Regions from separate parts of the Priestia sp. FSL P4-0332 genome, predicted to be linked through region 2. Evidence: riboswitches for the same ligand, from Rfam matches in the RefSeq annotation. Region 2 holds a riboswitch; each other region holds the start of a gene.
The links. A riboswitch is a leader RNA that binds a small molecule or an ion and turns the genes downstream of it on or off. The one in region 2 is predicted to bind S-adenosylmethionine.
Positions count from the first base shown of each region.

Region 1: another riboswitch for S-adenosylmethionine. It lies ahead of MKY06_RS25445 (methionine ABC transporter ATP-binding protein); the one in region 2 lies ahead of MKY06_RS19375 (BMP family lipoprotein).
Region 3: another riboswitch for S-adenosylmethionine. It lies ahead of MKY06_RS11385 (Na+/H+ antiporter NhaC family protein); the one in region 2 lies ahead of MKY06_RS19375 (BMP family lipoprotein).
Region 4: another riboswitch for S-adenosylmethionine. It lies ahead of MKY06_RS20260 (hypothetical protein); the one in region 2 lies ahead of MKY06_RS19375 (BMP family lipoprotein).

Region 1 is NZ_JBBOUA010000001.1:4,839,009-4,847,164, forward strand. Features, by position in the region: gene MKY06_RS25430 (carboxymuconolactone decarboxylase family protein) at 228-593, opposite strand; gene MKY06_RS25435 (MetQ/NlpA family ABC transporter substrate-binding protein) at 716-1,552, opposite strand; gene MKY06_RS25440 (methionine ABC transporter permease) at 1,570-2,238, opposite strand; gene MKY06_RS25445 (methionine ABC transporter ATP-binding protein) at 2,231-3,256, opposite strand; SAM riboswitch class I at 3,388-3,495, opposite strand; gene MKY06_RS25450 (thioredoxin family protein) at 3,676-3,975, opposite strand; gene MKY06_RS25455 (toprim domain-containing protein) at 3,990-4,340, opposite strand; gene MKY06_RS25460 (YusG family protein) at 4,522-4,767, opposite strand; gene gcvH (glycine cleavage system protein GcvH) at 4,847-5,230, opposite strand; gene MKY06_RS25470 (arsenate reductase family protein) at 5,366-5,722, opposite strand; gene MKY06_RS25475 (acyl-CoA dehydrogenase family protein) at 5,838-7,622, opposite strand; gene MKY06_RS25480 (acetyl-CoA C-acetyltransferase) at 7,646-8,156, opposite strand, start outside.
Region 2 is NZ_JBBOUA010000001.1:3,682,268-3,690,423, forward strand. Features, by position in the region: gene moaC (cyclic pyranopterin monophosphate synthase MoaC) at 1-187, shown strand, start outside; gene MKY06_RS19350 (MogA/MoaB family molybdenum cofactor biosynthesis protein) at 200-712, shown strand; gene MKY06_RS19355 (sulfite oxidase-like oxidoreductase) at 746-1,408, opposite strand; gene MKY06_RS19360 (ABC transporter permease) at 1,433-2,350, opposite strand; gene MKY06_RS19365 (ABC transporter permease) at 2,337-3,404, opposite strand; gene MKY06_RS19370 (ABC transporter ATP-binding protein) at 3,379-4,911, opposite strand; gene MKY06_RS19375 (BMP family lipoprotein) at 4,994-6,004, opposite strand; SAM riboswitch class I at 6,079-6,185, opposite strand; gene MKY06_RS19380 (hypothetical protein) at 6,333-6,701, opposite strand; gene MKY06_RS19385 (putative polysaccharide biosynthesis protein) at 6,715-8,156, opposite strand, start outside.
Region 3 is NZ_JBBOUA010000001.1:2,250,972-2,259,127, forward strand. Features, by position in the region: gene MKY06_RS11360 (spore germination protein) at 1-751, shown strand, start outside; gene MKY06_RS11365 (Ger(x)C family spore germination protein) at 735-1,946, shown strand; gene MKY06_RS11370 (YtoQ family protein) at 2,101-2,541, opposite strand; gene MKY06_RS11375 (ABC transporter ATP-binding protein) at 2,712-3,623, shown strand; gene MKY06_RS11380 (ABC transporter permease) at 3,616-4,383, shown strand; SAM riboswitch class I at 4,485-4,591, shown strand; gene MKY06_RS11385 (Na+/H+ antiporter NhaC family protein) at 4,678-5,988, shown strand; gene MKY06_RS11390 (hypothetical protein) at 6,028-6,156, opposite strand; gene MKY06_RS11395 (LacI family DNA-binding transcriptional regulator) at 6,281-7,240, shown strand; gene MKY06_RS11400 (transcriptional regulator SplA domain-containing protein) at 7,325-7,573, shown strand; gene splB (spore photoproduct lyase) at 7,685-8,156, shown strand, end outside.
Region 4 is NZ_JBBOUA010000001.1:3,845,788-3,853,943, forward strand. Features, by position in the region: gene pdxR (MocR-like pyridoxine biosynthesis transcription factor PdxR) at 1-781, opposite strand, end outside; gene MKY06_RS20240 (GNAT family N-acetyltransferase) at 894-1,292, shown strand; gene MKY06_RS20245 (GNAT family N-acetyltransferase) at 1,322-2,161, opposite strand; gene alaP (alanine permease AlaP) at 2,402-3,805, opposite strand; gene MKY06_RS20255 (DUF1540 domain-containing protein) at 4,123-4,281, opposite strand; gene MKY06_RS20260 (hypothetical protein) at 4,382-4,720, opposite strand; SAM riboswitch class I at 4,790-4,891, opposite strand; gene MKY06_RS20265 (hypothetical protein) at 5,013-5,309, shown strand; gene MKY06_RS20270 (GNAT family N-acetyltransferase) at 5,322-5,768, opposite strand; gene MKY06_RS20275 (hypothetical protein) at 5,852-6,292, opposite strand; gene MKY06_RS20280 (glycosyltransferase family 2 protein) at 6,403-7,392, opposite strand; gene MKY06_RS20285 (DUF6044 family protein) at 7,405-8,156, opposite strand, start outside.

The DNA of each region.
Region 1 (8,156 bases), 1.2 Mb from region 2:
AGTTATAGACGTATATAGTAAAAAACGATATACCTATATCTTTTTAATTATTCTCATTTTATTCTCATTACAATCTTATAACAAATGAAAACTTATAGCAACCTTTTGACCCAAAAGGTTTTAAACCATTATGTACGTTTTTCAAGACTAAATCCACTCATAAAAAAGTTGCCTTAAAAGACTCCATAGAGCCTTCTAAGACAAGCTTTTTTACCCACTTTATTTACTTAGTGCGTGTGGCTAGTCAGTTCTGAAATACACTCTTGGACAAGCGTAACGGACTGACTCATCGCTGCGCCTCCGCCAAATGCTGCTGACACTCCGCATGCTTCTAAAATTTCTTGCTCAGTTGCACCTTGATCAATGCAGCCTTTTGTATGATAAATCATACAGTACTCGTCTTGAGCTACTACGCTGATTCCTAACGCGATTAACTGCTTTTCTTTTTTAGAAAGAGAACCTTCTCCAAAACATGCTTCAGTAAACGCATTAAACGTTTTTGTTACTTCCGGCAATTTTTCGCTAAATTTCCCAACACCCATTTTATAATCATGAAGTGCTTGCTCAGTTGAATGACGTGCTTCTTGCTGCATAACGTCAGCTCCCATCATCAGTAAAGTTTTCACGGTTAGTATGCGTGAGAAAAATAAGAGTTATTCGTTTTCCCGCATACAAAAAAAGCACTTGCCCAGAGTGGGCAAGCGCTTTTCTTCTATTATTTATTTACCGGCAGTACTCCGCCTTTGTATTTTTCTTTAATGTAGTCTTGAATTTCTTTAGAGTGAAGAACTTTCACTAAAGCTTTCACTGTATCTTTATTTTCGTCGCCTTTGTGAACCGTAATGATGTTTGCATAAGGGTTATTTTCTTTACTTTCCACTGCGATTGGATCTTTTACTGGATCTAAGCCAGCATCGATAGCATAGTTAGCATTGATAACAACAGCGTCACCTTCATTATTTTTGTACATTTGAGGTAACAATCCGCCTTCAACATCGGCTTTAAATTTTAAATTCTTCGGGTTTTCTACGATATCTTTAATTTGTGCATCTATTTTCTTTACGCCTGGTTTTAATTTGATTACGCCGGCTTTTTCAAAAATCGATAAAATACGTCCTTGCTCTGCTACTGCATCACGCATAATAACTGTGCCGTTTTTCGGAAGATCTTTTAAGCTTTTGTATTTTTTAGAGTAGATACCGATTGGTTCAATGTGAATGGCACCGGCACTTACAAAATCATACCCTTTTTCACCCTTGTGATCTTTTAGCACTGAATTCATATAAGGAACGTGCTGGAAGTAGTTTGCATCAATTTCATTGTTTGCAAGAGCTGTGTTCGGTAAGATGTAATCTTGGAATTTTTTAATTTCCAAGTCGATTCCTTGTTTTTCTAAAATCGGTTTTGCTTGTTCTAAAATTTCAGCATGAGGCGTATTAGATGCACCCACAACAATTTTCTTTTCATCTTTTGATCCATTGTTAGATCCACATGCAGCTAATCCTACTACTAGCGCAGATGTTAGTGCTAAAGCCGAAAGCCATTTTTTCATAATAAATAATCCTCCCTTTATCTTTTATCAATTTTTGCAGTAATCGCATCTCCAATAAGTTGGATAATAAATACAATAATCAAAATTAAGATCGTAGCAGCTAGCGTTACATCATTATGACTGCGCTGGAATCCTTCTAAATATGCAAGATTCCCGAGACCTCCAGCTCCAATCACACCCGCCATTGCCGTATAGCCGACTAACGCAATTGTCGTTACCGTCAAACCAGAAATTAAAGCTGGCAGCGATTCAGGTAACAGCACTTTAAAGATAATAGTGCTTGTTGTTGCTCCCATTGATTTAGCAGCTTCAATAACACCTTTATCAATTTCACGCAGACCAATTTCTACAAGACGCGCGTAAAATGGTGCTGCTCCAACAATTAAAGCAGGTAACGCTGCATTAGCGCCTAAAATACTTCCTACCAATGCTTTGGTAAATGGAATCAGTAAAACAATTAAAATAATGAATGGAATGGAACGAAAGATATTTACAACTGCTGACACAATGGCATATAAAGGTTTGTTTTGCCAAAGCTGTCCTTTGGACGTTAAAAATAAAAGCAAGCCTAATAAAATACCTAGAACAAACGTGGCTATAACTGAAATAGCTGTCATATATAGTGTTTCATTTGTCGCTTGAATAAAATCATCTAAAATAACGTTTGGAAATAGTTTCTCAAGCATTTGTCATTACCTCCACTTCTACCTGCTGCTCATGAATGTATGCAATGACTTTTTCAACTTCTGTTAATTCTCCGTCTAAATGAACGAACAACGTTCCGTATGAACCTGTTTGTGTATGAGAAATCTTTCCTTGCAAAATATTAATCGTTACATCAAACTGTTTTAAAATCGTTGTAATGAGCGGTTGCTCTGCTTTTCCGCCAACAAACGTCAGCTGAATAATTTGCCCGCTTGGATATAACTCCTGTACTTGTTCAATTGTTTCAAACGTTTCTTCTGGTTCAGAAATCTGTTGAACGAATCGTTTTGTAATCGGCTGCTTAGGTTTTCTGAATACTTCTAGCACTTGTCCTTCTTCTACCACTGCCCCATTTTCCATAACGGCTACCCGATGACAAATTTTACGAATAACGTGCATTTCATGAGTAATCAATACAATGGTTAACCCTAGCTTCTCATTAATATCTACTAACAGATCTAAAATGGAATCTGTCGTTTGAGGATCAAGCGCTGATGTTGCTTCATCACACAGCAATACTTTTGGGTTATTGGCTAGCGCTCGAGCAATACCAACACGCTGCTTTTGTCCACCGCTAAGCTGTGATGGATAAGCATTTTCACGCCCTTCAAGCCCGACTAGCTTGATAAGCTCGTCTACTCGTTTCATTCTTTTTTCTTTTGAGATCCCTGCTATTTCTAACGGAAAGGCAATATTTTCTCGCACCGTACGCGACCACAAGATATTAAAGTGCTGAAACACCATACTAATTTCTTGTCTAGCTTTTCTGAGTTTTCCGCCTTTAATTTTTCCAATATCATTACCTGCTACTTCGACCGTTCCTGTCGTTGGTGTTTCTAACCCGTTTAGCAAGCGAATTAAAGAACTTTTCCCCGCTCCGCTATAACCAATAATTCCGTAAATTTCACCTTGGTTAACGGTTAGATTCACATTATCAACAGCTGTTACTTGACCGCTTTTAGCCTGATAAATTTTTGTAACGTCTGTTAATGTAATCATATTTCTTCACCTTCTTTAGTAAAAACTTAATTATGTTAGGTTGCCCTATAGGATGAAAAAGCCGTAAAACAATTTTCCTCATTAAAAAAGCCTCTCTGCGCATGACAGAAAGGCTCGATATTTAATCCTTTCTCTCATCTTTCAAAGCGCATAGCTTTGCAGGAATTGGCACCATTTCAGTTAGTCTGACGGTTGCCGGGTTTCACAGGGCTCAGTCCCTCCACCTCTCTTGATAAGAGTTCGCAACAATTATTTTGTTTTTGGGAAATATTCATTCATTTATGAACATTCATGAGTGTGATTTTAGCATGTGTCAGATAGGCTGTCAACAGATTTTGTTCTTGGGATAATATCCCAAGATTTCAACAGCCCCAACGGTTTGCTCTCTTTCAATTTCTTCATTTTAAACAAACGTTTGATTATCGAAGCTCTTCAAGTACGTGCTCGATAGAATGAAACGCATAGAGTTTTTTTACCATTTCGCCATTTTTCACTTCAATCAAACAAGGTACACTTTCAATTGAAAATACTTCTGCTTTTGAAGGCATATAATTTAAATTGCTCATTCCGATAGTTACACCAGGCAGCATCGCTTCTGCTACGGTTAACATTTTTTTTGCCAGCTGACATGTCCCGCAAAAAGGTGTATGGAAAAAGATAAACGCTCTTTGTCCTTCTTTTAACTGATCGTCAAGCTGTTTTTCGCTCCATTCTTGCATGTTGCTCATTCCTTTTATGTTAAAAATTCTGCATTAACATCGATATTGGCACTCAGTAATACTGTTGCTATGTGATGTCTAGGGGCGGCAGCAACCTCTCGGTACATTTTATCAATATATAGATGCTCTGCTTCCGGAAGCTCTCGTTTAAATTGTTTTCTTAGCTTATTCCCTGAATCATCAGAGTCAACGAGTATGTATACCTCTTTGTTAAACGTAAAGTCAATAATTTCATCCAGCTTTGATAAACTAATCGTACCGTTTGTACAGATAATTTCAATTGGTTCTCGAATGATATCTTGGATACGTTTTTTATCTGATTTTCCTTCGACAATAATTACTTTTTCGATTTCAATTAGCCCCATTTTCATCACCCATAATCGTCAGTTGTATAGTAACATCATTTCTTTATGCTATACAATATTCGTTAATGTATCACAGTTCACCTGTTTTTTAAAAGAAATTTGCAAGAAAGAACTGTTTTAAAAGGCAGCTTAGGCCATATTGTTTCCATAAAACAAGAAAAACAGCGGCAGTTGCCACTGTTTAGCACCATCCTGCTTCTTCGTCGCAGTCTGTATATTTTTGCGTTTCACCTTGCTTTTGTACATCCGTATATTGGTAGAACTTATTATTTTCTTGCGAATACCCTTCTTCAAAGCGGTATTCATTGCCGCTTGTTCCGTAACTAACTTCACCAATTGGCTGCTTATCAACATATAATTTCATGCCGCCGTCATGAAATTTAGCTGTAACGCGATCTGTAACGTCCATTTTTTGTTTTTCAAACATAAAAAGACACTCCTTTAGCTTGTTTACTAATAGAGTGTCCAGTCAAAAACTTTTCATAAAGACAATTTATGGAGGAATATTATCCTTCGTTTGTCATTTCTTCGTATTGCTCTGCTGTCATTAGCTTGTCTACTTGAGAAGCATCAGACGGTTTGATTGTAATCATCCATGCTTCTTCGTATGGAGATTCATTAACAAGCTCAGGGCTATCGCTTAAGTTGTCGTTGACTGCTACAACTTCACCGCTAATTGGTGCATAAAGCTCAGAAACTGTTTTTACTGATTCAACGCTGCCAAACGGCTCGTCAGCTTCTACTGTTGCTCCTACTTCTGGCAGTTCAACGAATACGATGTCGCCAAGCTCAGCTTGAGCGAAATGCGTAATACCTACGCGGACAACGTCTCCTTCTGTTTTTACCCATTCATGCTCTTCAGAATAACGCAAATCTTTTGGTGTACTCATCTTAATCCCTCCAAAATATGTATCGTAATTTGTTTATATAAAAAGCGCCTTCAACGTGGAGAACACTTTCTACAACCTAAAATAACTTCCTATTAACAGTGTAACGTAAAACGTAAAAATTTTCTATTTGAAAACTTACTTCCACACGTCCTCAAACTGCTCTTCTTTGAAGCCAAGCGTTACTTTTTGTCCATCTGTTAGCAGCGGACGTTTAATTAACATGCCATCTGACGCAAGAATAGACAGAAGTTCGTCTTCACTCGCACTGCTTACTTTATCTTTAAGCCCTAATTCGCGATACTTTTTACCGCTTGTATTAAAGAATTTTTTTAATTCTAAGCCGCTGTTCTGATAATAAGATTGCAGCTGCTCTTTTGTTGGCGGGTTTTCTACAATATGAATTTCTTCATACGCTACTCCGTTATCATCCAGCCACTTCTTTGCTTTTCGGCACGTACCACACTTTGGATATGAATAAAAAAATAATGACATTTCGTCAACCACCCTTTATTTTAAGCTTTTTTCGTATTTTAACACATCCTTTATCATTTACCTAGATAGAGGCTTCTTAAACAAAAAGAAGCTCGCGAAGCGAGCTCCTTTTCCCTTAAACTGTGAACTTTTCTACTTCTAAAAGCGTTTTTGCAATCTCGCGCTTTACGCTAATCACATTGATTGGTGTATAGCGCGTTAACTTGCGAAGAGACGAAAGCATGACTCTAAGCGTATCACCTTGTTCAACGCCAATTAACGTTTCTTTTGCATCTGCTTCAATTCGATTAAATGCTTCTTGGCAAAATACTTGCGTATATTTTACTTTCAAGCTGTTTTGATCTGCACCTGTTTTGGAAATGGCTTTTTCAGTACGTAAAACAGTGGATTCCATTGCATATACGTTACTAATCATATCGGAAATATTAACGAGAATTTCTTGTTCTTTCTCTAATTCTTTACCATACTTCTGTGCAGCCAGACCTAAAAGCAAGAGCGCAATTTTCTTCCCATTTTGCACAAGCATTTTTTCTTGATCTAAAGGCTCATTTCCTACTTCCTGCGGCATAAGCATCATCAATTCTTCTTGAAGCGTTTGTGCTTTTTGAAGCAGCGGAAGCTCTCCTTTTAGCGCTTTGCGTAAATATGTGCCTGGTACTAAGAGTCGATTAATTTCATTTGTTCCTTCAAAAATACGGTTAATGCGAGAATCACGATACAGGCGCTCAATTTCATACTCGCTCATAAAACCATAGCCTCCGTGAAGCTGCACCCCTTCATCTACGATGTAGTCAAGAGATTCCGTGGCAAACACTTTGTTTAATGAGCATTCAATGGCATATTCAGCAATGGAAGCGGCAATTTGTTTTCCGTCTTTTTGCTGTTCTTCTGAAAGCTGGCCCATATGGTCTTCAAAAAGTCCTACCGTACGATAGACGGAGCTTTCAGTTGCGTACAATTTAGAAGCCATTGTTGCTAACTTTTCTTGGGTTAATGAAAATTTAGCAATGGGCGTTTTAAACTGCTGACGCTGGTTAACATATTGAGACGTAATTTCTAACGCACGTTTACCTGCTCCAACTGCTCCAACTCCAAGCTTATAGCGCCCAATATTTAAAATGTTAAACGCAATCACATGGCCTTTTCCAATTTCACCTAACACGTTTTCTTTTGGAACAAGCGCATCTTCAAGAATCAACGTTCTTGTTGATGAACTCTTGATTCCCATCTTCTTTTCTTCCGGTCCAACCGAAACGCCTGGGAATTGGCGTTCAACGATAAAAGCAGAAAATTTATCGCCGTCGATTTTCGCATACACCACGAACACATCAGCAAATCCGGCATTCGTAATCCACTGCTTTTCTCCATTTAACACATAGTGTGTGCCTTCGGCGTTAAGGCGAGCTGTTGTGCGAGCACCGAGGGCATCGGAACCAGAACCAGGTTCTGTTAACGCATATGCGGCTATTTTTTCCCCAACTGCTAAAGCAGGTAAATATGCTTGTTTTTGCTCTTCTGTTCCAAATAAGACGATTGGCAATGACCCAATTCCTACGTGAGCACCATGAGTGATGGAAAACCCGCCTGCTCGAGACATTTTTTCAGCAATTAAAGCGGAGGTAATTTTATCTAAACCGAGTCCGCCGTATTCTTCCGGTACATCTGCACCAAGTAACCCTAATTCACCAGCTTGTTTTAATAACTTGACAGAACGGTCAAACTCATGCTTTTCTAAATATTCCACTTGTGGAAGGACTTCATTTTCTACAAATTCATCTGTCGTTTTGGCAATCATCTTTTGTTCAGATGTATAATCCTCCGGCGTGTAGACGCGGCTTGCATCGCCTTCTTCAATTAAAAAGCTTCCACCTTTAATCATTTGTTTTGTTTTATTTGACATGTTCATATCCCCCTTTGAAATGATTATGCTAACAATTCAAATACACCAGCAGCTCCCATTCCTCCGCCAATACACATCGTGACAATTCCAAACTGCTCATTTCGACGCTTCATTTCGTGCATTAAGCTAAGAGTCAGCTTAGCTCCGGTACAGCCTAATGGATGACCTAAGGCAATAGCGCCTCCGTTTACATTTACTTTATCTTCATTAATATTTAATTCACGAATAACGCCAAGTGCTTGAGAAGCAAATGCTTCATTTAATTCAAACAATCCGATATCAGAAAGCTCCAGCCCTGCTAGTTTAAGAGCTTTAGGGATGGCAGCTACCGGGCCAATCCCCATTACTTCAGGCGGAACTCCTCCAACTGCAAATGAGCGAAACTTAAGCAAAGGCTTTAACCCTTCTGCTTCAGCTTGTTCTTTATCCATTAGAAAAACGGATGCAGCTCCGTCACTTGTCTGCGAAGAGTTTCCAGCTGTTACGGATCCTTTAACCGAAAAAGCTGGACGAAGTTTCCCTAATACATCCGCA
Region 2 (8,156 bases):
AGAAGCAACGGTTAAAACCGAAGGCTCAACGGGTGTTGAAATGGAAGCTTTAACCGCTGCTTCCGCCTGTGCACTAACCGTTTATGATATGTGCAAAGCCATTGATAAAGGAATGATTATCGGCGAAACATATTTGTTTGAAAAATCAGGCGGCAAAAACGGTGACTACAAACGCACAGAAGCGTAAAGGAGGTACATAATGAGCGTACACGAACATAAATCCAAAGCAACGCAGCCCGTTCGCTGCAAAGTTATTACAGTATCAGACACGCGTACAAAAGAAAGCGATAAAAGCGGCGCGCTGATGATGGAACTTCTAAAAGAACATGACATGCAAGTCGCCTCCTATGAAATTGTAAAAGACGATCAAACGTCGATTCAACAAGCGATACTTGCCGGATGCAGTGATGATGGCATCGACGTTGTTCTGACAACTGGAGGGACAGGCATCACAAAACGAGACGTCACAATTGAAGCCGTTCAAGCGCTGATTCATAAAGAAATCGTTGGATTTGGTGAGCTGTTTCGCATGCTGAGCTACATCGAAGACATTGGCAGCGCAGCAATTATGAGCCGGGCAATTGCCGGGACGATTAACGAAAAAGCCGTTTTCTCTACACCGGGATCAAGCGGTGCTGTTCGTCTAGCCATGACCAAGCTGATTTTGCCTGAGCTTCGCCACGTTGTGTGGGAATTAAAACGCCAGCGCTAACAAAATGCCTATGCGCACGCATAGGCATTTTCATTAATCATAGTCTTTATGTACCCACTCATCTTCTGGAATGCCTAAATCTTCTCCAGAAAAACGCTCTTCTTTAAACGGATCTCCTCTAAGATGAAAGCCGTTTTGCTCCCAAAAGCCAGGATGATTTTCATCAATGACTTCAAAGCCTCGAAGCCATTTAACACTTTTCCAAAAGTACAAATGCGGAACAATCAATCGCAGCGGATATCCATGCTTAGCTGTAAGCGGCTCTCCGTTAAAGGAATGAGCAAGAAGAATATCGTCTCTCAGTAAATCTTCTACCTCAATGTTTGACGTATAGTTATTGTCTCCGTGCAGCATGATGTATTTACTTTTTAACTCTACGCCGATTGCTTTTAAAAAGTCTGTAAACAGCACGCCCGTAAATTCATTATCAAGTCTTGTCCATCTCGTTACGCAGTGAATATCACATTTCACCGTCGTTTGCGGCATGTCCAATATCTCTTGATATGAAAGGGTCACTTCCTTGTCTACTAATCCAAATACGCGAAGCGTCCACTCCTCTAGGTTATACTCCGGCACGTCTCCTTCATGTAAAATCGGAAAGCGCTCCGTCACTACTTGCCCCGGAGGCACTCGTCCTTCATACTTTGGATCAATTTCTGGTGTTTTCATTCGTTTAATACGGTCTGCTTTGTTCATAGGTACCACCTCTTTATTTTTTTATCAGCGTGCACTTTGCTGACTTGTTTGATTCGTTTCGACTCCTTTATCTCGCAGGAAAAACATCGCTGCTAATGTCAGCACGTAAGGGACCATCATCGTAAACTCGGTCGGTATTGAAAAACCTTGCAGCCGTGTACTCACAGCATCCATTAAGCCGAAAAGTATACTTGATGCTAAAATACCAAGCGGATGAGACTGACCAAGCATCATCGCCACAAGTGCGATAAATCCACGTCCTGAAGTCATGCCTTCTGAGAACATCGTGACTTGTCCTAATGAAAGCTGTGCTCCGGCAATCCCACACAGGATTCCGCATGCTGCAATCGCAAACAGCTGATATCTTATTGCTTTTAAACCAAGCGTACTTGCTGCTACTTTATTGTAGCCTACCGCTAGAAGACGGAAACCAAAAATCGTTCGATAAAAGAAGATATAAAAAGCAATTGCTGCTAAAAAAGCAAAATAGACAAGCGGCGACTGTCCTGAAATAATGTCGCCGATTACAGGTATGTCTTTGATCAAAGGAATATCCCATGTGCCTATTCCCTGCATATTTTTATCGTAATAGGCACCTTTTGTATGAAAAATAGTCCGGAGTAAAAATGTCGTTAAGCCCAGTGCTAAAAAATTAATAGACACCCCAGCAACAATTTCATTTGCTTTAAACACCACGACCATCATTCCAAAAAGCAAAGCAAAAAGTAAGCTTGCTCCAGCCGCAATCATGATCGCAAAAAAGACATTATGAGTATAATAGTTGCCGGCAATTCCGCTAAAAGCTCCAATCAAAATCAGACCTTCTAGCCCTACATTAAATATGCCTACGCGCGCGCAAAGCATTCCGCCAAGGGCCGCTAATAATATAGGCGCAACCATTCGCAGCGTTGCATTTAACAGTGACCAATCAAGCAGCTCCACGAATATCAGCTCCTTTCTTTTTTGCTCTCCACCACTGCTTTGTGAATTTTGCTGAGATAAATAGAATGAGCACAGCTTGCATAATACTCGCAATTTCTAACGGAATTTCTGTATTACGCTCTAGCCCCATCGCTCCTGTTTGCAAAGCGGCAAGTAAAAGAGACGTAAAAACAATGCCGATCGGATTCGAGTTTGCTAACAGGGCAGCCATCACTCCAGTCCACGCATATCCAGGAACGGTGAGCGCACCGTCTACAAAACGGTACTGTGAACCAAGAACTTCAAACCCTCCGGCTAATCCAGCCAAGCTCCCGCTAATAAACATACTGAACAGCATGACTTTTACTTGATGAATACCTCCATACGCCCCGAACAACGGATTTTTTCCGGATGCGTTCACTTCGTACCCAAACACAGAGTAGCGAAGCACCGTCCATAGCAGAAGTGCACCTACTAGAGCAATGATAAACCCAATATGAAGAGGCATTCCTTGAAACACTTTTCCAAGCCACGCCCCTTGCTCAATCATAGGCGTTTGAGCGAGAGCAGCTGAGCCTGTTTTATCTTGAAACGGATGGCCTGCTAAATAGCTTGCAAATAAGACAGCGATATAATTTAATAAAAGCGTAGAAATGACGAGCTGAATTTTAAACGCGGCTTCCATCCAGCCTGCTAAAACAGAAAGCAAACCTCCTGCCACAACAGCAGCTGCAATAGCCGCTATAAGCTTGACTATCCCTGGAGCCGGCAGGTAATAAGCGACAATTGCTGCACTAATCGCTCCAACGACCATCTGTCCTTCTCCCCCTAAATTAAACACACCTGCTCTAAAAGCAAACCCGACACCTAACGCAATTAAAAGAATAGGCGTAGCGCGAGCCAGCGTAGTGCTGAAGAAATAAAAATTACCAAACGCTCCATTCCAGAGCTCTGTATATGTTTGAAGAACCGAACCACCAGTTAAGGAAATAATAATGCCTCCTATTGCTAAGCCAAAAATGACTGCAATAACCGGCTGGATTAATGATTTAAGAAGTTTCTGCAACTGTATCACCTTCTACCGTTCCTCCTGCCATTAATATGCTTAGTTTCTCTTCTGTTGCTTCTTCCCTTGTAAGCTCTCCAACAATACTGCCTTCGTACATAACTAAAATTCGATCTGATAGTGAGATAATCTCCGACAGTTCCGAAGACACAAGTAAAATAGCGGAGCCATTATTCCGTTTTTGAATCAAAGCATCATGAATACGTTCCATTGCCCCAATATCCACTCCTCGCGTTGGTTCAGCAGCAAGTAGAAAAGAAGTGTTTTGCCCAAGCTCTCTGGCAACAATCAATTTTTGCAGATTTCCCCCTGACAGTTCTCCAGCTTTTTGCTTAGATGAAGTGGCTTTAATCGAAAATTCATTTATCCATTCCTCCACGCTCGACTTGAATATCTTTCTTTTCAGCCAGCCCATCTTCGAGTAAGAAGCTTTATACTGATAGCCCATTAGTGCATTTTCTTCGATCGTATCGTCCTTAGAGGCTCCCCACATATAGCGGTCTTCTGGAATATGAGCGATTCCTGCCTCTCTTCTTTCACGCACAGATCGCCCTGTAAGATCTTCATCTCCAAGTTTAATACTTCCGCTGTCTGTTTCTACTAATCCAGCGATTGCTTGAAGCAGCTCTGATTGCCCATTTCCTGAAACGCCTGCAATACCGACAATTTCGCCTGCAGAAACGTGAAGAGACACATTTTGCAATACGTTTTTTTGTCCTTTTCCTTTTAAAAAGAGATTTTGTACGTTTAAATGAGAGGTACCTTGTGATGGTATTCTTGCAGGACGCTCTTTTAATTCTCGCCCTACCATCAGCCTGGCTAGGTGATGAGCATTGGTATCTTCTTTACTTGTGACGCCGGCTACTTTACCATTTCGAAGAACCGTAATGCGGTCCGCTACTTCCATCACTTCTTGCAGCTTATGTGTAATAATAATGATACTTTTACCTTGAGAAGCTAAAAAACGGATTGTTTTTAATAGTTCCTTCACTTCATGAGGAGTAAGAACGGCGGTAGGCTCGTCTAAAATAATGATTTCTGCTCCTTGATACAGCACTTTTAAAATTTCAATTTTTTGCTGTTCTCCAATTGAGCAATGTTTTACTTTCTTATGAACATCTACTGAAATTTGATAGGTTTGGGTTAATTGCTGTACATCTGCTTTCGCCTGCCTTCTATTAAAAAAGAGGCCCTTCTTTGGCTCATGCCCCAAGACAATGTTTTCAGCCACTGTAAAATGAGGAAAAACCATAAAATGCTGATGCACCATGCCTATTCCATTTTTGATAGCATCTGCAGGAGATGAAAACGAGACGGTTTTCCCATGTAGCTGAATATTTCCTGAACTCGGCTTTTCCATTCCGTAAAGCATCCTCATCAACGTTGTTTTTCCAGCGCCATTTTCTCCAACCAGCGCGTGGACCTCGCCTTTTTTCAGTTTAAAGGACACGTTATTATTTGCTAAAAATGAACCGTATTTCTTCGTCAAATTCGTTAACTGCAGCAGCTCACTCATTCTATTCATTGCTCCTTTCCCCATTAGGATTTTTTCAAAAATAAGAAAGAGAAGCCAGCCTTACTCGACTTCTCTTTTCAACTCACTTTGCTAACGGATCTTTTACCACTGTTTTTCCATCAATAATCGAATCTTTAATTTCTTTTAATTGATCAATTACATCTTGCCCTACAAAGTCATTAAGAGGCGTCTTGCTGTCTTGAGTCACATACGTTAACCCAACACCTTTTTCTTTTAAGCCGTATGTCACTACACCGGATTTAAATTTGTCATTTGCGAGTGCTTCTACCGTTTCATAAGCAGCCGCATCAGATCCTTTCAACTGCGATAAAACGATATGCTCAGGATCTACTTCCGTACGGTCAATATCTTGGCCTGCCGTATAAAAACCCTTTTCTTTTGCTGCTTCAAATACACCCAAGTCGCCTACCGCTGAAGCTCCGGCGATAAAGTCAGCTCCTTTTGAAGCCTGTAAAATAGCAAGTTCTTTTGCTTTAGCTGGATCGGAGAAACTTCCAACATAGTTTACTAGAAAGTCTGCTTTTGGATTTGTTGATTGTAATCCTTCTTTAAAACTTACGGTCCATTTTTTTAATAATGGAATATCATCAGCTGCAACCATTCCTACTTTATTCGTTTTTGTAACCAATCCTGCCGCTGCTCCTAATAAATATGAAGCTTCTTGTTCACGGAATACAACGCTTCTTACATTTGGTAAATCGACCACTGTATCAATAATCGCAAATTGACGCTGCGGGTTTTCTTGAGCTACTTTTTTCAACGCATCTTCGGATTCAAAAGAAGATGTAATAATCAAGTCATAGTTTTCTGCTACGGCAGCACGCAAGTTACTTTCAATGGCTGCTTGATCCGTAGACTCAATTGTTTTTACATCAATGTTATACTTCTTCCCAGCGCGTTTTGCTCCATCATCCATTTGTTGAAAAAACGGGTTAACTCCAATCTTTTCAGGTAAAACAAGAGCTATTCGCTTCTTTCCTTTCTCTTCGCTTCCACTGCTTTTTGTGCTTTTTGACTGACAGCCAGTTACGAGTAGTACAAGCGCAACTGCTAAAACAAGAAATCTCTTCATTTGACTTACTCCCCCCATAATATAAAAAAGCTCTTCCTTTATATAAAGGAAGAGCTCGTTAACCAAACGTCTCTTCCTCATCTTCAAGAACATACTGTTCTTAAGGATTTGGCACCATTCTGTCATAGACAGCGGTTGCCGGGTTTCACAGGGCCAGTCCCTCCACCTCTCTTGATAAGGAAAACAATAGCTATTTGTTTTATGTAATATAGTCAATATTAATAGTTTTTTAACAATTGTCAATATTATTTTTCTTTTCTATGTAAAAAAACTTTAAAAACAGATAGGATTATACGGTTTTAGGCTACTAAAATACAAGTGAAGGCCTTTACCCTTCTCCATCAATCATCGTATACTTCCTAGCAAAGCGCTTGTAGTAAATTTGCTCATCCTCTTGTCCATCGTTAAAAACAAGTCGGTTATGATCGATATCTTTCTCTTTTAACACGTATCCCTTTTCATTCATCAGTTGAATATATTCATCTAGATGTCCTTTTTTCACCATATAGTAAAGAACATTATCTGAATCCATAGTCTTTGCTACATCTTGACTTCCCACTTCTAATTTAAAGACAGCTTTTGTTGTTTGAATGGGACGGTAGTCTCCAAACACCTTTTCCCAGTTTAGTAGCAGCAGCGCGCCGAAAATTATGATACATCCTCCAGCGGCTACGGTTAGTACAAATCGTTTTGACACTTCCTTCTCTCCTTTACATTCTTTTTCTTCTATTTAATACAACAGATTGCCCTAAACTTGTTTTTACGCCTAGTCCTAGATACACAGCAGCACCTAAAGCAATTGAAATACAAGATGTGCTAATCGCAAGTGAAGATGCAGACAGCTTATTTTCTAGAAAATAGTGAGAAGCATAATTGCCAATAAGCACAGCGGCTGACATCACACTTACTAATAAAACAGGCGTCAACGCGGCTTTTCCCAGTGATTGAACTCGGTAAGAAATGGATTTTTCAATTAAATAAAAGTTATAGATAACCGATACACCATATCCTCCGTACGTCGCGACAACAGGTCCAATTTCTTTTAAGCTTGAAACCAACAGTACGTTTAATACTATCTTCACAACAATTCCTAAGCCCAAGCCCAAAATTAATTTCTTTTGCTGATTAATTCCTTGAAGAATCGCGGCTGTTACGGTAAAAAGAGCAAAGAGAATCGCAGCAGGCGCATACCATTGTAAAACAACTCCACCGATTTCAGGACTGTTTTTCGCTCCAAAGATCATCATATATACCGGCTTACCCAATAAACAAAGCCCCACCGCAGCAGGAAGAGTAAAAAACAACAGCAGCTGCAGTGTTTTTGTAATTTTCCCCTTCACTTCTCGTAAATTCCCTTGCACAAAAGAAGACGTAATACCGGGAATCAGCGACATGCTGAAGGCAGTTGCTAACGATACCGGCACCATCACTAAAATTTGTGCTAATCCAATGACAGAGTTAATCGTTTCAGCCTTAGCTTGTCCATATCCTATTGATTGAAAGAGCATGTTAATCGTAAACGTATCAATATTTTGATAGATTGGAATAGCTAAACCAACTAATACAAACGGAACGGCGTACGTCACAAGCTCTTTGAACATTAAAGAGAATGAAACGGATTTATTATTCTTTCCGCTGTTCACTTCTTTTATAATTAACCGCTTGCGTTTTGCATAAACGGCACCGAGAATCCCTATTCCCCCTACGCCTCCAATAAACGCTCCAAACGTACCAATTCCAACAGCTTTTGTCATAGTACCATGAAAAAGATGAATGACAGCGTATGCTCCTACTAAAATAAACAACACACGCACAATTTGCTCAATAATTGTACTCAGCGCGGACGGTCCCATGGATTGATTACCTTGAAAATAGCCTCGTAATAGACTCATAGGCGGGATAATAATTAAAGCAAAGCTCACCATTCGGATGACATACACCACGTCTTTTTGACTATTTCCTGATGAATCTTTTCCGTTAATGACTAGTTCAGCGAGCCACGGCGCCATGGTATAGAGGACTAAAAATCCTATTATGCCTGTTATCGTCATTAATAGAAGGCCTGCTTTTAATAGATCTTGCCCTGCCCGGTAGTTTCCAAGACCGTTATATTTCGATACATACTTCGAAACAGCAAGCGGAAGACCCATCG
Region 3 (8,156 bases), 1.4 Mb from region 2:
AGGAACCCCTAAATGGGCTATTATTATGCCCTTTATGTGGGCAAGTCTCTACCTAATCAGAGGAGGGATAAATCCAATTGCTCGTCTATTTGAGATTATATTACCTATTACGGTTATTCTTTTTTTACTTGTTGCCTTTATGAGTATCAAAATATTTGAAGTGGATAATCTGCGCCCGGTACTAGGTTCAGGTATTACGCCGGTGTTAAAAGGGATAAGGACAACAGCTCTTGCGTTTACTGGGCCTGAATTCATGCTTTTAATATTGGCATTTATGAAAGAACCAAACAAAGCAGTAAAAGCTGTACTAGTTGGTACTGCGATTCCTTTGCTTCTTTATGTTATTACCGTCGTGATGGTTATCGGAGCGTTCTCAGTGGGTGGAGTGGTTACGAGAACGTGGCCTACGCTTGATTTGATAAGAAGTTATGAATTAACTGGGTTAATCTTTGAACGCTTTGATTCCTTGTTGCTGGTGGTATGGATTATGCAAATGTTTACTTCTTTTACTGTTAACCATTACGCTGCTTCATTAGGACTGTCTCAGCTTTTCAAAAAAAATATCCATCCATTTATGTATGGTGTGCTTCCGGTTATTTATCTCATTTCCATGGTTCCTAGAAATATCAATGATGTATTTAAATTAGGAGATATGGTTGGCAATGCTGCCCTGATTTTATTTGGCTTTTTACCGGTACTGCTTCTTATCATTTCAAAAATAAAGGGGAAAAAGTATGAGACAAGCCTCTAATCACGTACGGTTCTTCTTATCGGTTTTGCTTTCTGTTTTTTTGCTCGTTCCTCTGGCGGGCTGTTGGAGCAGTCATGAAATTGAAGAACGAAGTTTAGGAGTAGGTATGGCTCTTGATAAAGCTAACAAGTCCATGACTGAAAAAGAATTTGATGAACAAGAAGAGTATCCCAAAAGGAACTTGATTACGTCAACCTACCAACTGATCACCCCGCAAGTGGCAAGTTCAACAACTGTCCAAGGAGGATCTCAGCAGAAGGCTTACGTGAATATGGCTGAAACGGGAGATTCTATTCATCAAATGACCCGTGAATTATCATTGAGAAGAGAGACTTCGATTGCCAGCCAACATCTAAAAGTAATTATTATTGGCGAGGCTCTTGCAAGAACGTATAGCTTAGGAAAATTAGTGAATGAGTTTCTTCGTGATAATGAGATTAGACCAAGCTGTCTTGTACTTATTAGTAAAGGGAGAGCTAGCGACGGGCTAGAATCGAAGACAGCAGGAGAGATCCCGGCATTTCGTTTGGCTGGAATGGTGGAAAATGCCTATCGAACAACAAGAATTTTACCTCCCACTTCGCTCATTAAATTAGAGAGCAATATTGAATCAGGGACTAGTTTTCTATTGCAAAATGTATTATCGGCAAATGGGGAAATCAAATTTGCTGGTGCTGCCATAATTAAAGGGAAAACAAACAAAATGATCGGTTTTTTGAATGAAGAAGAACTAGATGGTCTGACTTGGATCACAGGAAAAGGGAAAGGCGGGCTAGTGAAAAGCTTTGATAAAAAGACCGGTCAGCTGATTGTATACGAAATAGAATCCATGAAAAGTCATATTGAACCTCATGTTAAAGGAAATAGCATCTCCTTCAATGTGCATATTGAATCCGAGGGAAGGCTATCTGAAAATTGGGTGGTCTCAGGAAATCCTTTAGAAAATCAATTTTTACATAAGGTGCAAAAAAACTCAGAAAAAAAAGTGAAGCACCTCGTAAGAAACACGGTAGAAAAAATGCAAAAAGAATATAAAGTCGATGTAGCCGGGTTCGGAAACCAATTGAGAATTAAGAGGCCCAGAGTATGGATGAGGGTTAAAGACAATTGGGATCAAACATTTAGTGAAGTTCCAATTAACTATGATGTAAAATTAATGATTAAAGATTATGGAACGTCAGGATCAAGAAAATGAGTAGCTAAGTACAATTTTGCTTGTTTTGATGTTGAAAATGAAAGAAGCTAAAAGGAAATAGCCTTAGAGCTTGCTAAAAAAATATTTCCCCTAGTAATGAGCTTGAGGGATAAATGAAAAATAAGAGCTGTCCAGAACCGACAGCTCTTATTTGCTATTCAAAAATATAAGCTAATGCTTGAAGAGCCTGTTCTGGCGTTTCGACTACAACCTGCGCTTTGTTTGACAGTTCTTTAAGCGGGTGATGCAGTTTTTCAGGGCGAACCAAAATTAACGGTTTATCTAATGCAATGGCTGTTGCCGCATCCATTGCGCTGTTCCACTGCTTGTATTTTTCGCCAAATAAAGCAATAACCACATCAGATTTTTTAAGGAGCACCTGCGTACGTAAATTATTAATTTGAGAAGCAGCTTCATCTTTTAAGACAGCGTTAGGCTGTTTTCCTAAAATTTCTTCTCCAATGTTGTCGGAGCGGTCATGGTCTGTCATGGGACCGACAAAGGTAAGGGGAAGGTTTAATTGTTCTGCTTGGTTTTTAATTTCGTCCCGCCAATTATCGTGAATTTGCCCGGCAAGGTATACGGTTAAGTTCATTATGTAGAAGTCCTCCTCTAACTAAAGTTTGTTTTATTTTATCAAATGTAAGCGGATAATACGAATGATTTGAATGGGCTACTTTTCCAAAAATAAGGTTATAGTAGACAAATAGCTAAAAAAGAGAAACAATAGAAGGCGTATTGCTAATTAAAGAAAGGATGTACATGATGACAGAAACAGTGCTACAAGTAGATCATGTCAGTAAAGTAATTGGGAAGAAAACCATTTTGCATGATGTATCCTTATCGGTTGAGCGCGGTGAGATTTTCGGATTGCTTGGTCCAAATGGTTCTGGAAAGACAACGCTAATTCGTACCGTCGTAGGACTCATTAAAGAAACAGAGGGCACGATTACCGTTAACGGCTTTCCTTTAAAAGAACAGTTTACATCAGCTATGAAATCAATTGGAGCGATTATTGAAAACCCTGAGTTTTATGATTATCTGACGGGCTATCAAAATTTAAAACACTTTGCGAATATGCATGAAGGGATCACATCAGAACGCTTGGATGAAGTGATTGCTTTAGTAAAGCTTGAAAACAGCATTCATGCAAAAGTGAAGACGTATTCTCTTGGGATGAGACAGCGTTTAGGAGTGGCTCAAGCTATTTTACATAAGCCTGCATTGCTTTTATTAGACGAACCAACAAATGGTCTAGACCCAGCGGGAATGAGAGAATTTCGTACATATTTACAAACGCTTTGCAGGGAAGAAGGAATTTCAATCTTAATCGCGAGCCACTTATTAAAAGAAGTAGAAGCACTATGTGACCGCGTTGGCATTATTCAAGACGGTGAGTTAAAAGCCATTCAAGATCTATCTCCAAATCGTCAAGATCAAGGAATGTACGTAGAATTTGAAGTGTCTGATGCGCAAAAAGCAGCGGATCTTTTATCACAAGAATTTGAAGTAACGATGAGATCACATAGTATCGACGTGGCGATTGTAAAAGAACAAATTCCAGCTGTGAATAAAAAATTAGTGGACAGCAATATTTTAGTCTACCGAATCACTCCTGTGTATGAGACGCTTGAAGATTCGTTTATGTCCGTTACGGAAGGAGAGCACCATGCTTAAGTTAATTCAAAATGAACATATGAAATGGTTTCATAAAAGAAGTACAAAAGTCACGTTTATTACAATCGGTATTTTAACTCTTTGTATGGCTCTTTTAATGAAGAAAGTAGCAAACAGTGCAGGAACAGAAGACAACATTTTGAACTTCCTGTCATTTAGTTCAGGTATGCTCATTCTTGTTCAATTTTTTGCTCTTGCTGTTGGAGGGTCAATGGTTGCAAAAGAGTTTGAAGCAGGTACCATTAAGTTTCTTTTAATTCGTCCTGCTAGACGTTCAACGATTTTAGCATCCAAGTACCTAACCCTCATTTTAATTAGCTTGTATTATTTACTGAGCTATTTGCTTTTTTCGTTTGTATGGGGAGCATTGTTCTTTGGCTTTACCAGTCTAGAAGGAGATGCGCAGCTGCTTAAAAACATTACGCTTACGTATGATAGTGCGTATATGGAAACGTTTATGATGATGACGTTCGCATTCATGCTGTCGTCTTTATTTAGAAACAGCGCGCTTGCTTCAAGTCTAGCTATTGTCGTAAGTATCGGGGCAAAAGCTGTAACAGGACTAGTATCAGAGTTTGGTTTATGGTGGGGGAAATTTTTACTGTTCGCCAACACAAACTTTGTGCAGTATATGGACGGAATGAAGACGATGTTTGACGGCATGACGATTCCATTTTCAATCTTCGTCTTAGTCGCGCATTTTGTCTTCTTTATGGGCGTAGCTTGGGCAGCGTTTTTAAAACGAGACGTAGCTAATTGATGTGAGAATTTTCGCACTATATATTTTTCTGAAATAGCATTTGACAATTAAATAAAAAGAGATTACAGTAGTGAAAGACTATTTTTAAAACAACTATAAACTTCTTATCAAGAGAGACGGAGGGACTGGCCCTATGATGTCTCGGCAACTGGCTGTACGCAGTGCGGTGCCAAATCCAGCAGACGATGTTTCGTTTGGAAGATGAGAAGGGTAATCTTATGATACAAAATAAGAGACCTCTTCTTATCAATAAGAAGAGGTCTTTTTTTATTACGTAAACAAGAGGTGTTAAGAATGGAACAACAAAAAGGAAACGGCTGGGCGCTGTTACCGCTGGGCGTCTTTTTAGTCCTGTTTGTCGGATCAGGAATTATAACGGGAGACTTTTATAAGCTGCCTGTATTAGTAGCCATTATCATTGCAGCCATTGTGGCGCTGGCTATGAACCGCAAAGATTCACTTAATGTAAAAGTGGAGCGTTTTGCTAAAGGAGCAGGACATCCTGATATCATTATTATGGTGCTTATTTTTATTTTAGCAGGTGCTTTTTCTGAAGTCGCTAAAGGCATGGGAGCTGTGGATTCAACGGTAAACTTAGCGCTTTCTGTGCTTCCGCAAAGCTTAGTCGTAGCAGGAATCTTTGTTATTGGCGCATTCATTTCAATTTCGATGGGAACATCAATGGGAACAATTGCTGCGCTGGGACCTATCGCTGTAGGAATCAGTGAGCAAGCGCATGTTTCTGTTACATTGGCAATAGCCGGTGTGATTGGCGGTGCAATGTTTGGTGATAATTTATCTGTTGTCTCTGATACAACCATTGCGGCAGTTCGTACGCAAAAAACAAATATGACAGATAAATTGAAAGTAAACTTTTTTATCGTACTTCCTGCAGCGATTGTTACAGTGATTCTATTGCTTGTAATGACGCTAGGAAACACGTCATCAGTAGAAATTAAAGATTTCAGCTGGTTTAAAATCTTGCCTTATATCGGCGTACTCATTGCTGCAGTATTTGGTGCAAACGTATTAAGCATTTTAACCGGAGGAATTGTGCTAGCCGGCGTGATTGGATTAGCTGACGGAAGCTACACGCTTTCTTCTCTTGCTAAAACTGTGACAGAAGGTATTGGCGGAATGTCAGAGTTAATTATTTTATCTCTGTTAATTGGCGGAATGGTTGAGCTTATTCGCTATAATGGCGGTATTCAGTTCTTATTGAATTTATTAACACGACGCATTCAAACAAAAAAAGGCGGAGAATTCAGCATCGCCGGACTGGTAAGTTTAACTAATTTAGCGACGGCTAATAACACGATTTCAATTATTACAGCAGGTCCGTTAGCAAAAGAAATCTCTGATAAGTATTCAATTGATAATCGTAAATCAGCCAGTCTGCTGGACTTGTTTTCATGCAGCGTTCAAGGGCTTATCCCTTACGGCGCACAAATGCTTCTCGCAGCAGGGTTTGCTAAAGTTTCACCGATTGAGATTATTCCATTTACATTCTATCCAATGTTAACAGCGGTTTGCGGAATCATTGCGATTGTAATTGGATTTCCTCGTTTAAATAAAAAGTCTAAGTCATCTAAAGAAGCTGCGTAATATGAAACCCTTAAAAAGAATGTTCTTTTTAAGGGTTTTTTACTGTTTGAAAAAATCAGTCGGCTTTTCTTCATCTAACTCCTTCCAAAGCGTCTCATTTTGTTTAAGTGCATAAGCCGCTCCTCCAATTTCAATTCCGCATAATAAAATAAATAATAAAATACCCATGAAATGACCTCCTTACGTAAATGAATAAAAACACGATGGTAACGGGTTTAGCTTCTTGCTGTTTCACTTTATAATGAGAATAAAGTATGAAACGCGTTTCAGCGCAAGAGAAAAAGGTGAAAACATGACAAATATCCGAGATATCGCAAAAAAAGCGGGTGTATCTGTTTCGACTGTATCCCGGGTGCTAAATCATCATCCGTATGTAAAAGAAGAGAAACGCCGGCTGGTAGAGCAGGTTATTCACGAACTTAATTATGAACAAAACATTAATGCCGTTCACTTATCAAAAGGGAAAACAAATATGATTGCCGTCGTCTTGCCTTTTATTAATCATCCGTATTTTAGTCTGCTTTTAGAAGGAGTGGCATCTAAAGCGTTAGAAAAGCAGTATCAGCTTGTTATTTGTCAGACGAACTATGATGTGAAAAAAGAAGAAGAAGCGCTTCATATGCTGAAAACAAAGCAAGTTGATGGAGTGATTATTTGTTCTAGAGCAAGCAGCTGGAGCACGATTGAATATTATCAGCAGCACGGGCCGATAGCCGTGTGCGAAAACGTACAGAATCGTTCTATTCGCTCCGTATACGTTGATCATTATGCAGCTTTTAAGCAGGCGCTTATGTATTTAAAAGAAAAAGGATATACGGATATTGGCTACTGTATTGGAAGAATGACGGGTACAAATAGCCTGCAGCGGCAACAAGCATACAAAGAATATGTAGAAAGAATAAATCAGCCTTATCATCCGGAATGGGTTTTTCAAGGCTGTTTGAACGTGACAGATGGTGAAAAAGTGGTGGAAAAACTAGTGCAGATGAAAAATCGGCCTCAGGCGCTTTTAGTAACAAATGATCAAGTAGCTATTGGAATAAAAGCTCAGTGCGAACAAGCGGGTATTTCAGTTCCTGGTGAGTTAGCTATCATTGGTTTTGATAATCATCCGCTTTCTTCTTATTTACAAATAACAACGATAGAACTTCCTCTTAAGGAAATGGGCGAAACGCTTTTTACATTAGTGGGAAGCAAGGTTCCTCAGAAAATTGAGCTCCCTTTTCGGTTTATTGAGCGTAAAAGCGTATGAATTCTTGATGATGCTATGAGGGTTTTTACCGGATAAAATGAGCAAAAGCGGACATCATACGAGTAAAGAAAAAAGAAAAGGATGATGATCGTGGAGAAAAAAGAATATCAAGTGGGAGATCAAGTATTTGTTATTTACCGAAATCCTCATACGGCAAACGTTGCAAATATTAATCAAGCTGAAATTGTTGAACATCCTGAAAACAAAGGTGAAAAGGCGCTGTTTTTACATGAGTCTTATCATTTGTTAGCTGAAGATGATGCCGTGTATTCAACATATGAAGAAGCTGAAAAAATGTATAATAAGATATTTGATTATGAACAATATGACTGACGCAAGGCTCTCTTAAACGGAGAGTCTTTTTTGTTTGAAAAATAATTACCAAGGATAGAGTCGTTTTATTTTTCAAACGCTATTAATATTAGAAAAAAGGAAGTGTACATGATGATAAAACCTTTTGTACCTCAATTAGTATATATTGAGCCAGGGGCAATGGAGTACCCGCTTGGTGTTCAATTAAAAGAAAAATTTGAGAAGATGGGAATTGAGATTCGTCAAACAACTTCTCATAATCAAGTGCGTAATATACCGGGAAAAAATGATTTGCAAAAATATCGCAATGCCAAGTCGACTTTAGTAGTTGGCGTGCGTAAAACATTGAAATTTGATACATCTAAACCGTCAGCTGAATATGCAATACCGTTTGCAACAGGGTGTATGGGGCACTGTCACTATTGTTATTTGCAGACAACAATGGGAAGCAAACCATATATTCGCACGTACGTGAATGTTGAAGAAATATTAGGTCAAGCAGAGCAATATATGCAGGAGAGAGCCCCTCAAATAACGCGATTTGAAGCGGCTTGTACATCTGATATCGTAGGAATTGACCATTTGACACATTCATTAAAGCGCG
Region 4 (8,156 bases), 160 kb from region 2:
CAAGTCTTCTTGCTATCGGCATGACCATCCCAATAGGAAATTGATGAGACGGCGTAATGTACACCGCATCCGCTCCGCTTTCTTTCAGTTCCTTCACTTTCAAGCCAGAATTATCGAGAGAAATAGGGATAACTGACATGCCTTGTTCTTGAAAAACGTGCCTCGTTCGGTGAAAACCCGGATTTTCAAACCCAATTATTTTTTCTTTCCCCAACGTGACAGAAAGCAGCCACATAAGATACTGCGTACCTGCACCTATCACAATTTGCTCCGCCGTGCAGCGCACTCCTCTTGAATGATAAAGATACGCTGCAATTTCTTGGCGAAGAAGCAGTTCGCCCTGTGGATGTCCGCTGTAAAAAAGCTGGCTTTCATCATGATAAATAGTTTGAACCGTTAGCTTTTTCCACGTGTTATACGGAAATTTTTCTACGTCTACCTTTCCATGGCTAAAGTCAATGACAGTTGATTTCCGTTCTTCTTGCGGTAAAGAGACATAGGCGGGAGGCAGTTCTTGAAGCACAACTTCATTTTTTATCTCTTTTACAAATGCCCCTTTCCTGGCTAGTATCTCGATATAGCCCTCTGCTTCTAACTGTACATAAGCTGCTTCAACCGTATTTTGGCTAATGCTTAAATGAAGAGCTAGCTTTCGTTTAGAAGGCAGTTTTTCAAGAGGCGGAATGGTACCTTTTTGAATTTGTTTCTTTATGTAGATATAAAGCTGCATGTATAAGGGATCTGCTTTTCTTTTATCAAGCAAAGGCATTAACTCTAACATAGTGTTCTTTCCTTTCTAACTGATACTATTAAATTCACTGTTTCTGACACTTACTCTCAGTTCAGGTTCTTCATATACTGGACTATATCTTATAAATCAAGGAGATGACGCAATGACTATCACTTATAAAACCAACGTCTCAATCCGTGCGGAACAAGCTGCTGAAGTATTTGTACATTCCGGTATTAAACGTCCTGCACAAGACCTTGATCGAATTCAAAGAATGCTTGATCATGCTTCTCTTACTATCACCGCTTGGAACGACAGCGAACTCATTGGCATAGCCAGAGCGTTAACAGATTTTAGCTATTGCTGCTATTTATCGGATTTAGCTGTTGTAAAAGATTATCAAAATCAAGGAATCGGTACACAGCTAATCAAACACGTTCAATCAGAAATCGGCGAAGAAGTCGCGCTGATTTTACTTTCCGCTCCTTCTGCTATGAACTACTATCCAAAAGTCGGCTTTCATCAAATTGATAACGGATTTAAAATTGATAGAATTCGGTAGACGCGAAGAAAGGAGCTTCTCCTTTCTTTTTATCCAAACGCCTGAGCTGCTATAGCAAAAAGATTGCCCTGTCTAGCAGGTAGGGGATTGACACCATACGCCATAACAGGAGGCTCATTTTGAAGCTGAAATCCGTGATTTTCCATAAGTTTCTTTAACGTTTCCTCATGAGAAGACAGGTCAATTCTCAGCTTTTCTTTGTAATTCTTCGCTAGTTCATCAATGACTAGCATTGCTGCTTCAGCGTTTGGAGCAACTACAGGACCAATCACGATATTGCTTGGGGTACGAACCGCAAAACCATAACCCGTCATTTTATTTTGTTCGTTTTGTAAGACAACTGCTTTTTCAGCTTGCTGAATTCTACTTTTTAAAAATAGCTTTCTATTATCTCCAAATGCTGCTTCATCAAGCTTTACAACCTCTTTGAAGTCCCTTCTCGTTAAGGATCGTGTATAAACCCCTGAAGCTTTAAATGCTCTTGGTATGTATTCACTGCTTATATATTTACTTACATAGTCCACGGTTTTAAACCCTGCTTTTTTATATAAGTGCTCACCTTCTTTTGTCGCAATTAAGTAGGCATTCACCTCAGGGGAAAGAGTTTGCAAACAGTGCTTCATGAGCTGCCCGGCTAACCCTTGTTTTCGGTAATCTTTTCTCACAATTACCATTCCTATAAAAGCTGACTGATTTTTATACAAAATTACTGCTACGCTTGATACAATGTTACCTTTCTCATTTCTATGACCAAATACGTCTCCAGATGAAAAAATCGTATGTAAATCCGCTTCGCTATAATCCCATTTTTCCAACTTAGATAGCACTAGCAAATCCTTTATGTCTTTTTCACTAAATCTTTCTATCATTTCTGCCTATTTCCTCCCAACTTTTCGATGCACTGTACGGCGTTAAAAAGCGTAAAACTAACATACTTATCCACTTTCAATTACCACTTAATCATTAACGAATTCTCTAACTAAATAGTACAGAATAAATAGAATATTTTCTACATTATTCATACGTACCAATGATCCCTTAAAACAAACTAATCATTCGCACATAAACTAATGAAAAAAGACCTCTTTCCAAGAAAGAGGTCTTTTCTTTTATTTCACTAGCTTTTGCTCAGCTGCAGCTGAACCTTGACTTCGTTTGTGGAATCCTTTTGCATAGTACGCGATAATAAGACCGATAAACCATAATGGTCCGATGACAACTGCAATTCTAGTATCTGGATTATATGCCATGAGAACCACCACCAGCGCTAGGAACGCAAGTGACACATAAGATGTTAACGGAAATAAAGGCATTTTATATTTCAGCTTTGCCTCTTCACCTGTTTTTAACGTTTTGCGATACTTAATTTGAGAAAGCAAAATAATTCCCCATGTCCAAATCGCACCGAATGTTGCAATGCTTGTTACCCACGTAAATACTTTGGCAGGCACAATGTAGTTTAACGCTACTCCCACTAATAAAGCACCCGCTGATGCTAAAACAGCTTTTCCCGGTACGCCGCCTTTTGTAAGCTGGCCGTATCCTTTTGGTGCTTCTCCGTGCTCTGCTAAGTTAAACAGCATACGGCCTGTACTAAAAATACCGCTGTTACAAGAAGAAAGAGCTGCTGTTAGCACGACAAAGTTAATAATACCAGCCGCCGCTGGAATGCCGATTTTTTCAAATGTTAATACAAAAGGGCTTCCCTGTGAACCGATTTCTTGCCACGGATAAATCGACATAATGACAAATAATGCACCAACGTAGAAAATAAGAATACGCCAAAAGACAGAATCAATCGCTCTTGCTAGAGATTTTTCCGGATTTTTCACTTCTCCCGCGGTAACGCCGATCATTTCAATTCCTAAATATGCAAACATGACCATTTGCAGCGACAGCAAAATGCCTTTAAATCCGTTCGGGAACAGTCCGCCGTTGTCCCACAAGTTTTTGATACCAGTCGCAACGCCGCCGTTGCCGATTCCAAACACAATCATTAATAATCCAACGGCAATCATTAATACAATCGCTAAAATTTTAATAAGTGCAAACCAAAATTCCAGTTCACCATATGCCTTAACAGCTAAGAAGTTAACCGTTGTCATGATAACAAGCGCCGATAACGCCCAAATCCAGTTTGGTACATCCGGATACCAATACCCCATATAAATACCAACGGCTGTAATTTCAGCCATACATGTTACAACCCATAAAAACCAGTAGTTCCAACCTGTTAAATAACCGGCAAGCGGCCCTAAGTAGTCGCGTGCGTACTTACTGAATGAACCTGCAACAGGTTTTTGAATCGCCATTTCTCCAAGTGCTCTCATAATAAAAAACATAATCATTCCGCTAAATCCGTACGCCAATAATATTCCCGGTCCTGCTAATTTAATAGCAGATGCAGATCCAAGAAACAGTCCTACCCCTATGGCTGCTCCTAAGGACATCAGCGTCACATGTCTTTCTTCTAACCCGCGTTTCAATTCTTTCCCCTGAGTTTTCCCCTGCATAAACGTCTCCCCTTTTTCCAATCTGTCAAAACGAGATGAACACAGCCTTTTTTGTTAGCGCTTTCATATAAGTTTGTGCTAAAAGACAGCTAGGCTGTATATTTGTATTCTATCACCTTTCTCTCACTTTTCTTTTGTCGAAAAACAAAAAAATTATCTTATCATTTTGTTTAAACGCACAATTAGACATAGGCCCTGCTATTTTAATATGTATTTATTATTGCACTTAAGCAATAGTATTTTAAAAAAATAGAAAAACGCCGACTCAACTCCGTCAGCGCATCGTTCATTTTATGCTTTTTTATAAAAACTAGCATTTATCTCGCGGGTTCAAAAGTTTTACAGCCAGGTTCTTCCGTTTCAGAAACATGGTGACTACTTTCAGGACTCACAACGTAAATGGACTCTGCACTGCATTTATTTCCGGATTTCCAATACATGCACTCATTCACTTCACATAATACACCTTGGGCCACTGTTATCCCTCCTTTGCTTGTCTTATCTATTTACTACCCGAAATATAACGATTCTAACATTTTCACGCAAAAAAACCGCTTGTTTATCAAGCGGATCTTTTTATTGCGTGTGTTCAACATACTGTTTTTTAGCTAAATATAACTCACGGCTCAGCGTGATCCGCCGTTCTCTCAAGTGCCTTAATTTAGTCTGAAATTGTTCGTTAGTTGGCTCTTTTTGAATCAAGCGATACGTAAAAGAAATATCTTCATTTAACTGTTTAAAATCTTCCCATATCTCTTGAACTAGGGCGGATTGTTTTTCTTCAAATGAACGATTTTGCTGCGTTTTTAGCGCAGCTAAAGTTTCCTGCTGCCACGTTTCGTCTTTTATTTCTTTGGCTAATAAGTATAGATCTAAATAATCATCAGTGCTTAACGCTGTTTGTCTACTGTTCAATGTCCTCACCTTTTCTATACGAAATGTTTCTTCCTAAGAAGAGGATTTCATCATAGAAAAAGATTCCTCTTCTTATCTGTCAGAGCTAGGCTATGCTGGAATTAGCACCATTCAATAATTGTGGTTGCTGAGGCTTCAAAGGGCCAGTCCCTCCACCTCTCTAGATAAGAATATTTCGTTTTTAAATTATTTCTGGCTATTCTAATATGTTTTATAGGTTACGTCAATAGCTTTTCAATAAAAAGAAAAAAGAAGTAAAATATGGTATGATTTCATAAAGGATGGTGAGCACATGAAACGATATATGTTATCTGCTTTTTTGGGAAGCTTGCTGCTGCTTCTTACTATTGCTTTTTCATCTACTTTCCATATTGCAATTGTCAAAACAACGGGAAGCATCGGAGGAATTATTTTAGCTGCGGCAGCTTTAGTTATGAACGCGCTTGAAGATCCCCCTTCCTCAGATAATACAGGTGGAGGAGCCGTTGAAGTACTAGATAAAGGAGCCGTTTGGGCTACTTATTTACTTTTACTTTCACTGCCAAACCTCATCGCGTGTATAACATCTTATGTTTTATGGACTCGCTGATATTCACCAACGTTACGGACGTTTTACCATCTGTAAGGTCATTGATATTTGTTTATCTACAAATCCAAGGTCACGATACACATGCTGTGCAAAATTCCCAGCATGAACGCTGAGTCTGATTTCAGGGTATCCTTTGATAGACAATTCATCAATTGCTTTTTGTATTAACGGCTTGGCTAAACCTTGCCCGCGGTATTCCGGTACAACATATAATTCGTAGATAAAGCCAATTTCTTCTTTTGAAAAGAAGTCGGTAGATGGGCCGATAAGAACCCAGCCTGCGAGTTTATTTTCTTGTCTTGAAACTAAATAATAACAGCCTTTTTCAAAGGCACTACCAACTAGTTCATTTACGCGTTCAGCTGACGGATGAAACTGCTTCATTGTTCCTTCAAACAGCGCATCAGCAGATTTCGTCCGAATTTCCTGTAATTCTTCTTCAGTAGCTTTTGCAATCATTATCGATCTCTCCTTTCGTGTTCGTTTTCTACATGCGAGGATAAATTCCTGCAAAATAAAAGTCTTCGCCTAGGCGAAGACTTTTATTTAAATTCAAAATGCTCTTGATGATTACCTTGTTCGTCCGTCCAGTTGATCATGATGTCTAAGCTTGCCGCTTTTCCAGGAACAGCAAAATTCGCATAGCGAAAACGCTGACCGCTTTTGCTTAAGTTAGACCTTTCAATAGGAGAAAACAAGCTGTATTTCGCCTTATTTTTTCCTTCGTGCCGAAAAGCTTGGACCTGCACGCGCTCTACGTCTTTTCCAATGTTTTCAACGGTTAATCCATATGTATGATAGACGTTATTTTTCCACTTTAGCTGATTATCTCCCGTCATGCTCGCTTTTGTCAGTTCAACCGACCATTGTTCAGATGATTTCTTCATTGGAAGCTTCTCAATCGAAAGAGCGCTGACATGAATGGCTGCAAAAGCAAGCCAGACAAAACAAAAAGTGCTGACTGTATAAAATAGTCTTTTCATAGATTTTGATCTCCTTAGAAATTTTAGTAGTAGCATTTCCTGTTCACTTAAAAATTATGATAAACGCTTTAACAAAAAAAAACCTCTCCATTTAGGAGAAGCTTCTTAAATTAATGCATAAGCAAATCTTTTTGTTTGTCTAATGAGTGTTTTGTATATAAATCTCTTTCAATCGCATATTTAGGACGCTGTTTCACTTCGTTAAAAATCTTGCCAATGTATTCTCCGACAAGACCCATTCCCATTAGCTGCAGGCCGCCTACAAGCCAAATGGATAAAATAAGAGACGTCCAGCCGATTTGCGTATGATCTAAATATTTTTGAATCAGCGCATAAATACCAAACGCAATACTAAAGAGAAAAGAAGCTCCTCCAAGCAGCGTCAATAAGCGTATCGGCGCTACGCTAAAAGATGTAATCCCATCGAATGCAAAAGCAAGCATTTTCTTTAACGGATATTTTGATTCGCCCGCCGTCCGTTCTTTTCGGTCATATGTGACTTCCGTGGAGCGAAATCCTACTAATGGTACAAGGCCTCGTAAAAAGACGTTTCCTTCTTTATATTTCATGAGTTCGCCAAGAGCACGTTTGCTCATGAGACGAAAATCAGCGTGATTTTGAACGAGCTGAATTCCTAGCTTATTCATAAAATGGTAAAACCCTACTGCCGTGGTTCGTTTAAAAAATGTATCGGTTTCTCTGCTGTCTCGAACACCATATACGACTTCATACCCGAGCCAATATTTCTCCACAAAGGTACGAATGACGCTAATATCATCTTGCAAATCTGCGTCAATGGAAATGACGCAATCAGATTGCTTATGGGCTGCTTCTAGTCCTGCGAGCAAAGCATTTTGATGTCCTACATTTCGCGCTAGCTTTAACCCTTTTACAAATAAATTGCTGCAGCTTTCTTTTTCAATAAGCGACCACGTGCTGTCTTTGCTTCCATCGTCGACAAATAAAATGGTGCTTTCACTCGATACAAGACGTTCATTTATCAGTTCTTTTATTACAGTAGTTAATTGAAAAGATGTCTCTGTGAATACTTCTTCTTCGTTGTAACATGGAACAACAATCGTTAAAATAGGTCTGTTCATGTTATTGCCCCCTTACTTTGCTTCATATACATACACTTTCCAAGCGGACTGTTTATCGTTAAATGCTTTTAAAAAGTGCAAACCGTCACTTTCAGCATTTTCGATTGGAACAGCTGAAAAGATATAGCGACCGCCCATTTTCTTAAATTGGCTGATATTAAGCTGCAAATGACGGATTTTTTTCGTTGAGTCTTTTCGGTAATCATATTTTTTCCCTAGCTCGCTAACAAACACATAGCAGCGGTTGCCCCAGTGATCATAGTAGCTTTCTAACTTTTTATTTTTATCAAGCTCTTTGGCAATGATTTTGCGAAACTCATGTTTATAAGTTAACGGATAGAAGTTGTTATACGTATCTAGCGTATAAAAGCCGTTATACTGAGCAATTGATGGATGAAGCCCAATGCTTGCTACCCGATAAGATGATTTAGGTTTCCCTATATATCTGCTGATTTCATCGAATTGATGGACAGCATAAAATTCTTTGACTGACGGCTCGTGATTGTAGCGATAATAAAGCTCAGGGTTCGCTATAAATAACACAAGCAGCTGTAAAACCAAACACACCCACACAAACTTTTTCCACGCTTTGCCCCGCTTCCATAAAACATAGCCGCCAACGGCAAACATCAAATAAATAATGAGCGGGCGTAAAAAATGAAATCTAGCAAAGTTAAACGTATTTAAAAGCTGAAATTTTTCTTTTAGCGGCTCCCATCCTTTATAAAACCAAAACGCATACCAAATCGACAGTAGTAGATTAA